Regions from separate parts of the Enterococcus diestrammenae genome, predicted to be linked through region 1. Evidence: riboswitches for the same ligand, from Rfam matches in the RefSeq annotation. Region 1 holds a riboswitch; each other region holds the start of a gene.
The links. Region 1 has a riboswitch for thiamine pyrophosphate ahead of thiT (energy-coupled thiamine transporter ThiT). Riboswitches for the same ligand answer to the same signal wherever they lie in the genome.

Region 1 (4,200 bases):
AAGCACGCTCTCGTGAACCAATCACTGCCAAATTAGTTGCCAATATGATTGAAAAAGCAGGAGCTAATCGCCTTGTCTGTCTAGATTTGCATGCGGCTCAAATTCAAGGATTCTTTGATATTCCAGTGGACCACTTGATGGGGGCACCATTGATTGCCAACTATTTCTTGGACAAAGGAATTCAAGGAGATGACGTGGTTGTGGTATCGCCTGACCACGGTGGTGTGACACGGGCACGTAAATTGGCCGAGTTCTTGAAAGCGCCGATTGCCATCATTGACAAACGTCGGCCAAAAGCTAACGTTGCTGAAGTCATGAATATCATCGGACATGTTGAAGGCAAAACTTGTGTCCTGATCGACGACATGATCGATACAGCCGGCACCATCACTTTAGCTGCCAATGCTTTGAAAGAAGCCGGTGCTAAGAGTGTTTATGCTTCTTGTACGCATCCAGTTCTTTCTGGTCCTGCGATGCAACGGATTTCAGACTCCGCTATCGAACGCTTAGTCGTGACCGATTCCATCAACTTGCCAGAAGACCGTAAGATTGAAAAAATCGATGAGATCTCTGTTAGTGCTTTGATGGGTGAAGCGATTAAGCGAATCCATGAAAACAAACCAGTTAGTCCTTTGTTTGAAACCAATCAACCACAATAAGCAATTGCAAAAGAAGCAGGGCCACTAACTTGGTGGACTGCTTTTTTTGCGTGGGGAAGGGAAAATAGGGAGACTTAGGAGCCGAGAATTTACCGTTATCCATCGTCGACCTGCCATCGTTCATAAGCTTTATCGTCAATTTTGGTGGGTCCTGGTATCCTCTTTCGGATTAAAAATGTTTTTCTTGATAGCCATCAAGTTCTTCTGCTAGCCAGACAGGTATACTTCGTGATGGCAAGAAAATTTAAGCATTTATTGAAAGAAGGATTATGAATGACTAAAGTGACCGACTATCTCAAAGAAAATCAAGCAACCCTCGATTTATACACCACGGCGATTACCCGTGCTCATGGCGCTCATCATCCAGAAGTTTTTCAGGTGAAAGCTCTCTATGATAGCATCAGCCAAAAATTGGCGGAGACTACTGAAAATCCGGATCTTTCGGCAACGTTTGCCCAATTACGGGAACTTACAGCAGACTACCAGATACCAGATGATGTCTGCCCCACCTTTACCGCTACCTACCAAATGTTGGCAAAAGCCGACAGCTTACAAGAGGAAACGGAAGGCTGAAATTCCTCTTCCATTTTCTGAAAAATATGCTAAGATGGAGCTGTACCAAAATAACTGAATATAGAACACGATCACAAAGGGGAGCCATGCCATTGGCTGAGAATGAGTGAACTCTAAACCCTCTGTACCTGTCTCGATAATGCGAGCGTAGGAATTGTGACGACTTAGAAGTAGCATATACTTCTCCTTTGTAGATTGTGACTGTTCTATAATCTGCAATGGAGGAGTTTTTTTATGAATAAAAATCTGCGAGTCTGGATCGAAGGAACGATTATCGCCGCGATGGGGATGGCTTTGTCTTATATTCCCATCCAAACGGCAAATGCAGCCTTGGATTTGTCTTTAGGGTTGGTGCCGTTGGTGTTGTATTCTTATCGGCGAGGTGCGCTGGCAGGGATGACAGCAGGCTTTGTCTGGGGCTTGTTAAATATCGTCTTAGGTTCGGCGATGAAGAACTTTATCAGTGTCCCGCAAATCATTTTTGAATACCCCTTTGCTTTTGCCTTTGGTGGCTTGGGCGGCTTGTTGGGGACTAAAGTTCGCCTTAGTGTGCAAAAAGGTTATCAAAAACAGATGGTGCTGTACATTGTCTTGGGTGCGGTGCTTGCGTGTCTCTCCCGTTGGTTTTGGCATTTTTGGGCGGGGGTCTTCGTTTGGGGCGCCTATGCACCAGAAAATATGAGTCCTTGGCTGTATTCTTTTTCCGTCAACGGTGCCTCCGCTTTAGGGAATATCATCTATGTAGCGGTAGTTTTGGTGATTCTGGTCAAAGTTGCTCCTAGGTTGTTTATCCCGAAAGACGATCATGGTGTTTGGTCGGCTACAAAATAAGTTGTAAACCGGTACTTATCGGCAACCGTTAAGTGATTGAACCACTAAAAAAGCTGCATTTTCCACATCATTTGGAAAATGCAGCTTTTTTGCTGGATCAAGGAAGGTCAAAATTTCGGCTGTCAGAAGCCTTAAATAGCCAGTTTCATCTAAGATCTAAGCAGAAATCAGTAAAAAAACTGAGGAATGAGGCCTGTTTTATAGTCGCCTATAATTGGTTCCCTGATATTTTGAGGGATGCTTCGAAAAATAAGGCCATCCTGTATTTTTACAGGCTTACTTTAATTGGTTAGAAAAAGGAGATCTTTGTCTTCGTAGGTCACTTGCCATTGGCGTCGGTCTTGTTGGTAAATCAAATGGCCGACGAGCATGTCATCTTTGGTAAGTTCCTCATTTTTTCGAAAACTACCATCTTCAATTAAGTAGATGGGAATTTTATAATCTTGGCCTTCTGTGTGGGCCGACTGGAAGCAAAAGACGACACCTTCTTGAAAAAGACCTTTCATCTCTCGTAAAAGACTGATATCAAGTTTTTCTACTGGAGTTGCTTTGCGGAAAAATGAACGGCGGTCGTTGATTTTTTCCAAGACTGTCCGAGTGAGTTTGTCAGCGAGAATCCGATAATACTCATCTAAATAGCGATAGTAAACCCGGGAAAGCTCGTCTTTCAAATCGAAGTAAACGAAATTATTCTGCAGTTTATAGAAAAATGGCGAGTGGAGATGGGTTTTCATGTGGCCAAAATACAGCAACTCACTGATTTCTAAGGGTGTCAGTTCTTTTAGCAGGGCACTGTCATTAAAGTCAATCCATTTGATATCCTCAGAAATCCGATTGCGAGCCAGTTCATCGAAATACTGTTTGACGCCTTCATTTCCCCGCAAAATTTTCAAACCGGTGTGGGTTTCATATTCACCGTAATCAGAGGAAGGGTCTAGAAGCAGGAGATTTTTTGGCTGATGGACGATGCCATGATAAAATTCTAAGGGACTAATGCCCCGTGACAAAACGGCATTGCTGGTAGTATCAATATGTATGTAAATCATTTTTGTCATGGGGCGCCCCCTCCTTTTTCCCGATACTACCATCATACAACAACGAGGGATTTCGTGGTGTTTCGTTTCCTTTAAAGTTTGATTACAGAAAGGGCTTTCTTTTGCAATCTTTTGCTAGTCCAGCCAATTTTTAGAAAATCCGCTCCGCAAAAGAAGGTTGCGTTTTCTTAAAACTAGCGAGGCTGTCTGGAGCTACCATAGCCGGTGTGCTGTTTTCTATGGTAAAATAAAGGCGCTAGCAATCAAATGAGGGCGGGGCTTATTATGAAAAAGAAAAAACATCGGGGAAGAAATTGGCTTATCAATATCTTTTTACTACTGCTTTTGGTAGTCGGACTGGTATTGGTTTTTAATAATCAAATCAAAAACGTGATTATCGACCATAATGGCGAAAAATTTGCGGTTTCTAAGCTTACGAGAGAAGACATCGTAAAAAATGAAGAAAAAGAAGCGAGCTTTGATTTTGAAGCGGTAGTTCCTGCTAGCTCCGAGACGGTTTTCAAAGCCCAATGGCAAAATCGTAACTTACCAGTAGTCGGTGGTATCGCCATACCCAAAGTGGGCATTAATTTACCAATCTTTAGAGGTGTTGCCAACGAATCTCTCTTGTGGGGTGCTGGCACCATGTTTCCTGATCAAAAGATGGGGGCGGGCAATTATTCTCTGGCCAGTCATCGTGCCTATGATAAAGGGTATTTATTCGAACCATTAGATCAGACTCAAATTGGTGACGCCATTTATCTGACAGATTTGGAAAATATCTATGAGTATACCGCTACCTTGAATATTACTGTTTTACCCACTGAGACGCAGTACATTGAAGAAGTCCCAGACAAAAAACTAGTCACTTTGATTACTTGTAATGAAATCGGCGGGACCAAGCGGGTAGTCGTTCAGGGGGAACTAAAATCGGTAACTCCTGTAAAAGAAGCAACGGCTGAAGTGTTGGGATATTTTGAGATGGATGTAAAACATTATTAAATTTCGGCATCAATTTGAATAAGCGACTAGCGCTAACCACTTCACGGGGATATCAGTGAAGTGGTTAGCGCTTTTTTTCTGAGCTTTTATCAGGCTTTTGG
Region 2 (4,200 bases), on a different contig from region 1:
GACCAAAAGGACAAGCGCTGACCTTTCAATAGCGCGGCTTCTCGCATATTCTTGACTTCCCGCAACATCTCGGAAATCCCCTGGACCACCACCAAAATGCCGTAAACAAAATTTTGCGGCAAGCCCTGTTGTTCCAGATACAATAACAATTTCTCAAAGGAGACTCCCATGGCAAAAACCAAACCCAAGCCAGCAAAAGCAAAACAACGACTGGCTAGCACAAATGCCGTGCTCTCTGGATTGCCTTGCATAATCACCGCCCACCCAGCACTGACCGCTGGCAATATCGGCAAGACAAGCAAGGTCAGCAGACTTGCAAAGTGCTTTCTCACCACTAAAACGCCAAAGCAACAACCGATAATTACCAAGTTCAGCCAAAGCGTAGAACTGAAAGAAAGCACCAACGTTAATCCCAAGATCAAAACCGTCAGATTGACTACTTGAGTGGTTTGAGTAACAGCAGTAGTTTGTGCTTTTACATTCAGCGAGTCAGTAGTGATGGGTTTTTCCTTTGCTTCACTAAGTAAACTCATTTTCTCGACTCCTTTTTTAAGTCCTGCAACTGTCCTGCCGCCAAGTGAACATGATGACGGCTGATTTGTGCCAATGGTTGCATGCGATGGGACACTACTAAAACAGCCTCTTGCTGACTCTTTTTTGCCAAGACATCAGCAAAAAAGTCGCACCCCCGCTGATCCAAACTAGCAAAAGGTTCATCTAACAATAACAACTCCCAAGGTCGTGACAAAATTCCTAACAACTGCACCATCTTCTTTTGCCCCTCACTCAGATGATAGATACTCCTATCCAAAAACTCCCTCAGTCCCAATTTTTGCAAGCTGGCCTCTTGCTCTGCCGTCAGTTGATCTGCTTGCCAACCCCAAGAAACTAGCTCTTCTCGCACCGTCAATCCGGTAAACTGGTGCTGAGGATCTTGCACCCCTAGCGAAACTCGCCGATAAAGTGAGCGCCTCTTTGGTAGCGGTCGCCCTTCATAAAGATAACGTCCTCGGTATTTTTCCAGCTGCATAATCGTCCGCAACAAAGTGGATTTGCCACTACCATTGGCCCCAGTCAAAGTGGTCAAGCCGGTTTGAAAGGTAAAATCACTAGGCTGCAACAAGGGCCGACCTTTTTCAAATCCATAGCTAACTTGCTGCAACTGTAAACTCGCTGCATCTTCACATCCGCTCGCCATCGCAAGGGACCATTGCGGCTCGTGGTCTGGCAAATCCGCCACTGGCAACTCCTGCAAATGCCCCTCAGCAAGCAACAAGTGCCGATCCACCACTTCCTGATAACCTGCTAGATCATGATCCGCTAACAAAATCGTCTTTCCCAGATCCCGCAACTGAGCCAACAGTTGCAATAAACGCCGACGACTGGCGGGATCGATGCTGGCAAAAGGTTCATCTAACAACAATATTGGCGAATCTAAAGCCAATAATACCGTCAAGGCACAACGCTGTTTTTCCCCTCCAGAAAGCTGATGAAACGGCTGATCCATCAGCGCTATCGTATCTGCCAACTGACAAGCTTGTTGCATCTTTTTGGCAATTTTGCTCGGTGGTGTCTGAACATTTTCCAAAGCAAAGATCAGCTCCCGCCGCAGACTCCCCATTGCAAATTGTCGACTGGGATTTTGCATCAGCAAGCCAGCCAGTTGAGCTTTTTGACAACCTACTACCTCTCGCAGATTACGCCCAGCCAGAAAAATATCCCCCTCATAGGATAAGTCCAGCACTCCCGCTAGTAGGCGCAACAAAGTGGATTTACCACTACCGCTGTCTCCTCTAAGCAAACAAAATTCCCCTGCTGCTAACTTTAGCTGACAGTCTTTTAAAATCGGGGCCGCATCACTAGTCCTTCCCAATTGCCACAAACTCAGTCCTTGTAATGCAATCATCCTCCCGTCACCGCCAATTGTTGGACTTTATCATAAAGTTTCATGATGGCCTGCACTAAAATCATCCCGAAGAAAATCACCGAAAGCAGCCTTACTATCAATAAGCTCACCACCATGCCTACGCCTAGTGCCCCATAGCCAAATTTGAAAAATTCATAGAAAAAGCTCAACGCCGTCGTCCCAAATGCTCCGATTAGCAAGTGCCAACTATCATAACGGCGATATCGTCCTGCTAAAAAGCCCAACTCCGTCCCAGCGCCCTGCAACAGCCCCGAAACTAACACTCCCGGCCCAAAATAACTGCCATACAGCATCTCTGCCAAAGCTGCCAGCACTTCCCCTAGCACTGCGCTTCCCGGCCGTCGCACCAACATCCCCGCCACCGGTGCTGCCATCGTCCACAACCCGAACAAGATTTCATTGGCAAAAGGGCCATAGCCCAAAGGCGTCAAAACCGCCGTCAATAATGCATACAACACCCCCGCTCCCATAAAAATCGCTCCAAACAAAAACGCAATCAACGCTAGGAACAATACTTCTTGTAACCGCCATTTTTTCATCAAAAAAACCCCTTTCCTCATTCAATTACGAAACGAAAAGGGGCAGACCGATACCGTGATGAACTATCCACTAGCTTTGGAGAGAGTTTCCCCTCCAAAAAAGAAACACCCCACCAGATTTTTCTCTGATGGGGTGCATAAATAAGCCAATTCATGGTTGATCCTAGACATTTCCCTGCGTCAGTCCTAACTGTATCAGGTTCAATGGGTATAATCTCAGCTTTGCAGCACCCCAAATGTTTCTATTCAAATGTGACCACAGTGTAGCACATAATGTTGCCAAGTACCATATTTTTCGATGAAATTGTGAGAATGGTACGGATAGCTATTTTTTCGATGCCAAGACACTCTCCAGATAACGCTTGGCAGGGGCACAGCGTTCACGCTTTTCTTCCACTTTCCACACCACTTCAAGTTTTCGAGACAATCCGCTTCGAAAACAGACAAGCCCCTCTCACTCCCGCCACTCCCCGAAAAATATTTTGCAGGGGTATAGCGTCCATGCCTTACTTCCGATTTCCACCTCACTTCAAGTTTTCGATACGATCCGCTTCGAAAACAGACAAGCCACTCTCACTCCTACTACTCCCCGAAAAATACAAAAAACCTGCCGAGGGGAATCGGCAGGCGCATCTATTGATTGAGAGGGGAACTCAATCGAAGAAAAAAACAAAACAGATTAATCTCACGAGGTCGATACTTGGGGAGTAATGACTTACTCGATGAACGTAGTATAGCACAAATTTGCCAAGTTGAGAACTATTCTCAATTAAAAAAATGATTTTTTTATCCGACCTATTCTTTTACCAAACTACTCAGCCTAGCAGACTTTTGCTATACTGAGATTAACAAGAAATGGCATCAAAAGTTTCTTTGGACTTTTAGAAAAGGTGGGGTTATATGAGTTGTCTTGGAAATATCATTTGGATGATTTTTGGTGGCCTAGTCAGCGCTATCGGTTGGTTTTTGGCTGGTTGTCTCTGGTGCATCACCATCGTAGGGATTCCCATCGGCCGTCAGTGCTTCAAATTTGCTAGTCTGGGATTGGCTCCTTTTGGCAAACAAATCATCTACAACGACAGCAACGTCAGCCTGTTGCTAAATATTATTTGGCTCCTGGTGTCGGGCATTCCTCTTGCCTTAGCCCATCTACTTAGCGCACTATTACTAACCATCACCATCATCGGTATACCTTTTGCCAAGCAATCCATGAAGATGGCCAAACTCTCCTTGATGCCCTTTGGCGCTCGGGTTGTGTCTTATTAAGATATTTTCCATAAATAAAGACCTTTTCGCTATTTTTTGTGGAAAAGGTCTGTTTTTTTAAATTATTATTATGTTATTTTAAACTTTTCGGCACTTCCACCTCAGCCATTTCCTTCATGGCAAACTCGATAATCTGCGTAGCTAGTAATTTTCGATCCCAATGCTCAGGATCACTAGTAGCCAAGCGCGTCGTCCCCTCTGAAAACATCAATAGCCCCAACATTAAGCGCGACAAGGCCACCCGTGCTCTGGCATAAGGCGTAAAGATGATTTTTTCTTGGGCTACGCTATTGTATCCCTCGATCAAACCATGATTATCTTCCAGGCGCCCCAAGAAATCAATCGCAAAGAAGTCTGCATAATAGTCCCCAAAGAAACAACGCTCTGTGTCGATAAACCCAGCAAAGTTTCCCTCAGGATCAGCAAAAACATTGTTATTGAATAGGTCAAAGTGGATTAACCGCGGTT
Region 3 (4,200 bases), on a different contig from region 1:
CAGATTCCTCGCAATGTTTCCCGACTGACTGGGAGAGCATCTGGTTTGGTAGCTGTCGCAAACATCGCCCCGACACCGAGGTAGTCCGCCCCATCATGTTGGGCTTGGATAGCTTCGGCGACGGTTTGGACAGAGGCGCCGATCAGTTTATCTGGGCCTAGCAATCTGCGGGCTGCGGCGACGGGTAAATCCTGTTGCCCCACGTGGAGACCATCTGCGTCGCAAGCCAAGGCGATGTCCAAGCGGTCATTGATAATCAAGGGCACGCGATACTGATGCGCCAACTGTTTCATAGCCAGCGCTTCTTCGTAAAAGGCACGACTGGCTAATTCTTTTTCCCGTAACTGCAGCATCGTCACGCCACCGGCTAGCGCTTCGGACACAGCAGCCAACAGGGAATCCCCGGCGACACAGCTGGCATCTGTCACCAAATACAGTGCATAATCAGGCTTTGACAATTTGTAGTCGCCCCCTTTGTTCCATGGTAGCTGGGGTCAACTGACTCACCGCATCTAGCAAGGCCACCCGAAAGCTCCCCGTACCTTGGTGCTGCGTTTTTTCATGGGCGATTTCCCCGCTGATACCCATCGCCAGAGTAGCAGCCACACTGGCGCTAAAGTAATCTTTTTGACTACCACAAAAACTCCCCAACAACGAACTCAACATACAACCAGTCCCAGTGATGCGACTCATTGTGGGATGGCCGTTTTCAATAAGCGCCACCTGCAAGCCATCACTGACCACGTCGACTTTCCCAGTAATCACCACCACCGCTTGTCGAGCTAGCGCCAACTGCTGGGCCACGGCTTGACTGTCTTGTACTGTCAAAAGATCCGCCTGCGAAACATCGACACCTTGGTTGACGCTGGCAAAACCGGCCAAAAAGCGTATTTCTGAAAGATTGCCACGAATCACCGCAAAGTAAACTTCTGCCAGTAAACGTGCCAACGTCTGGTTCCGCAAAGCTGAGGCTCCCGCGCCCACCGGATCCAAAATCACAGGAATTCCCAGTTGATTGGCCTTTTTACCAGCTAACACCATCGCCTCAACCGTACGGGCATTGAGGGTACCGATATTGATCACCACTGCTTGTGCCAATTCAGTAATCGCTGCGACTTCCTCTAGATCATCTGCCATAATCGGCGAACCACCAATCGCTAAGGTAATATTGGCACAATCGTTCACCGTGACATAGTTGGTCAAATGGTGTACTAGTGGATTTTGTTCCTGCACTTTGTTTAAAGCCGTTTGATAGGGATTCATGCTTGCTCCTCCAATCCTTGACGATACACTTGGTAGAAATGATTTGTCGGACCATGCCCCTTGCCTAGCGCTAAGGAATGGGTGATTGCCATGGTGATGTAGTCCTTAGCTTTTGCAACAGCTTCCGGTAGTGCCCGTCCCAAAGCCAGCTCAGAAGCAATCGCGGAAGAAAAAGTACAGCCGGTGCCGTGGGTATTTTTCGTATCTACTCGTTCGACGGAATAGTGGTAAAAATCATGCCCATCAAATAAAACATCCGTCGCCGCTCCCGTCTTGTGGCCCCCTTTGATCAGTACTGCGGCACCACAGACTTGCTGGATTGCCCGGCAAGCTGCTTCCATCTCCGCTAAAGTCGTAATTGTCCGATTCGCAATCTTTTCCGCTTCAGGGATGTTGGGGGTGATGACATCTGCCAGAGGTAAAACTTCGGCAATCAAGGTATCAATGGCTGTGGGATCCATCAAAGCATCCCCGTTTTTGGCATACATCACCGGATCTAGGACCACGTTTTGCGGTTGCCATTTTTTGAGACTAGTAGCCACGGCTTGCATGGTTTCCCGACTGGAGAGCATCCCGATTTTCACCGCTTCTGGAAAAATATCCTCAAATACCGCGTCCGCCTGCTGGCAAATCACAGTCGGTGTCATGTCTTGATAAGAAATCACCCGCACTGTATTTTCCGCCACCACTGAAGTGACGATCGACATCCCGTACACTCCGTGAGCCGCAAAAGTCTTCAAATCCGCTTGAATCCCCGCGCCACCGCTACAATCTGAGCCAGCTATACTAACTACTTTTTTCATGAATCTGCTCCTCTCTGAAACTTATCATCGATGCAAAAATCGCTACATTTCATTCACAGGAAAGAAGACAGCCAGTTCAAAAGGCCCACCAAACGCCTGCCTCTCTCAACAGGCAGGATTGCCCCAGGATACTCGTTAGCAGGCATCGGTTTCACCTGAATTTTCTATGAAAGCGCCTTGATTACGGCATACATCGCTGAAGTTGGCATTTGAAGATTTTCATGTATGCTGCTCTATCCCTTACTCTCGAAAAAAGACGACAGAAAAGGCACTCTCCCAGCAGAAGAGTGCCTTGAAAAAACGATCTTTCCCTCAGACAATTGCTCCCTACGCTGGTCTCAACCAAACAGGTTCAAAGGGTCAGGTTTTACCTTCTCAACGCCGCAGCGTCCCCCCGCAAACAAAATTCACTTGCTGTTATCATATAGCAAGCTAGTCGAAAACTCAAGAGTGTAAGTTGTAACCGAACCTCTGAGTTTCAAATAAACACTTCAAAGACACAGCTTCTTTTTAGCGCTTGCCTTTCTTACAACCAACTCCCGGTCTTACGAATATACACGTGCTTGACTGCTTCCAACGTCACCAAGTAGCCAGCGACGATCAAGAAGAACCAACCAAAGTAGGCCCCTGGTAAGCGGGAAAAATCGAAAAATTGACCGAGGGGCGTTAAGACTAGCAAAAAGCCTGCTGCTAGCGCCCCACCACTTGCCAATAAGACTGGCCAAGAAGCACGACTTTGGATAAAGGATAGTTTTCTAGTGCGAATCAAATGAACCACTAACGTTTGGGTCGTTAAACCTACTAAAAACCAACCTGTTTGGAACAGTCCTGCAGTGGCCACAGTATTGGCACCTAAAGCAAACCACATCACCAAGTAAGTCAAAATATCAAAAAGCGAGCTCACCGGACCAATCACCACAGTAAAGCGGAAGATATCCTTGATTTGCCAACTAGCTGGTTGCCGCAACTCTTCTTCATCCACATGGTCCCAAGGTATCGTCAGCTGGGCAAAATCATAGATCAAGTTTTGCAGTAACAATTGCAGAGACACCATCGGCAAAAAGGGTAGGAAGGCACTGGCAGCTAAAATCGAAAAGACGTTGCCAAAGTTAGAGGACAAAGTAATCTTGATATATTTCATCATATTGAAAAAGACTTTGCGCCCTTCGATGACCCCCGTCTCCAAGACTTGCAAGGATTTTTCCAGCAAGATGATCGAACTCGCATCTTTGGTGATATCCGCTGCGGTATCCACCGAGATCCCCACATCAGCCTTCCGCAAAGCTGGCGCATCATTGATTCCATCTCCCATGAAGCCAACAGTATGACCCTTTTGCTGCATAACACCAATCAGGCGCGCTTTTTGCATGGGATTGAGTTTGGCATAAAGATGGGTTTCACCAACTTTTGCAGCCAGTTCCTCATCACTGAGGGCCTCGATATCGCTACCTAACAAAATTTCCCCCACAGCGATTCCGACATCACTGCAGACTTTTTTTGCTACGAAAGGATTGTCGCCAGTCAGGACTTTGACCGTCACGCCATGGTCTTTCAAGGCTGCGAGAGCACTGGCAGCCGATGCTTTAGCCGGGTCCAAAAAGGCCATGTAGCCGATCAAGGTCAAGTCGTTTTCATCTGCCACCGTATAAGTAGCGTCCTTGTGGGCATCCCGTTTGACGGCGACTGCTATCACCCGCATCCCCTGTTCATTTAATTCTTGATTGAGGCGCCCCATGGTTTCTTTGAGGGCCGGAGTCAACAATTGCACCTGACCAGCAATTTCGACGTATTTGCAGACATCCGCCATCTCCTCCACCGCGCCTTTGGTAATCATCAGTTGGTACCCATCCACCTGGAGGATGACAGACAAACGCCGCCGCGAAAAATCAAAAGGTAATTCGTCAATCTTCACAATCTCTTGGTAGGGCAGTGATTGGTTTTGCTTTTGAAAATACTCGATCACCGCCACATCCATCACATTTTTCCAACCGGTTTGATAGTGGGAATTCAGATAAGCCAGCTGCAAGACCTGCTGATTTACTTCACCTAATGGATCAAGATGTTCCACCAAAACCACCCGATCTTCCGTAATCGTGCCAGTCTTATCGGTACACAAGATATCCATGCCTCCGAG

Region 2: another riboswitch for thiamine pyrophosphate. It lies ahead of ACO03U_RS12585 (ECF transporter S component); the one in region 1 lies ahead of thiT (energy-coupled thiamine transporter ThiT).
Region 3: another riboswitch for thiamine pyrophosphate. It lies ahead of thiD (bifunctional hydroxymethylpyrimidine kinase/phosphomethylpyrimidine kinase); the one in region 1 lies ahead of thiT (energy-coupled thiamine transporter ThiT).

Annotation. Positions count from the first base shown of each region.
Region 1 is NZ_JBMRGR010000006.1:45,086-49,285, forward strand. It holds gene ACO03U_RS05745 (ribose-phosphate diphosphokinase) at 1-659, shown strand, start outside; gene ACO03U_RS05750 (iron-sulfur cluster repair di-iron protein, ric) at 933-1,232, shown strand; TPP riboswitch at 1,300-1,403, shown strand; gene thiT (energy-coupled thiamine transporter ThiT) at 1,467-2,063, shown strand; gene ACO03U_RS05760 (hypothetical protein) at 2,345-3,118, opposite strand; gene ACO03U_RS05765 (class A sortase) at 3,383-4,099, shown strand.
Region 2 is NZ_JBMRGR010000025.1:904-5,103, reverse strand. It holds gene ACO03U_RS12595 (energy-coupling factor transporter transmembrane component T) at 1-533, opposite strand, end outside; gene ACO03U_RS12590 (ATP-binding cassette domain-containing protein) at 530-1,906, opposite strand; gene ACO03U_RS12585 (ECF transporter S component) at 1,903-2,466, opposite strand; TPP riboswitch at 2,622-2,711, opposite strand; gene ACO03U_RS12580 (YccF domain-containing protein) at 3,367-3,732, shown strand; gene ACO03U_RS12575 (phosphotransferase family protein) at 3,806-4,200, opposite strand, start outside.
Region 3 is NZ_JBMRGR010000021.1:29,895-34,094, reverse strand. It holds gene thiE (thiamine phosphate synthase) at 1-458, opposite strand, end outside; gene thiM (hydroxyethylthiazole kinase) at 445-1,263, opposite strand; gene thiD (bifunctional hydroxymethylpyrimidine kinase/phosphomethylpyrimidine kinase) at 1,260-2,066, opposite strand; TPP riboswitch at 2,374-2,472, opposite strand; gene mgtA (magnesium-translocating P-type ATPase) at 2,593-4,200, opposite strand, start outside.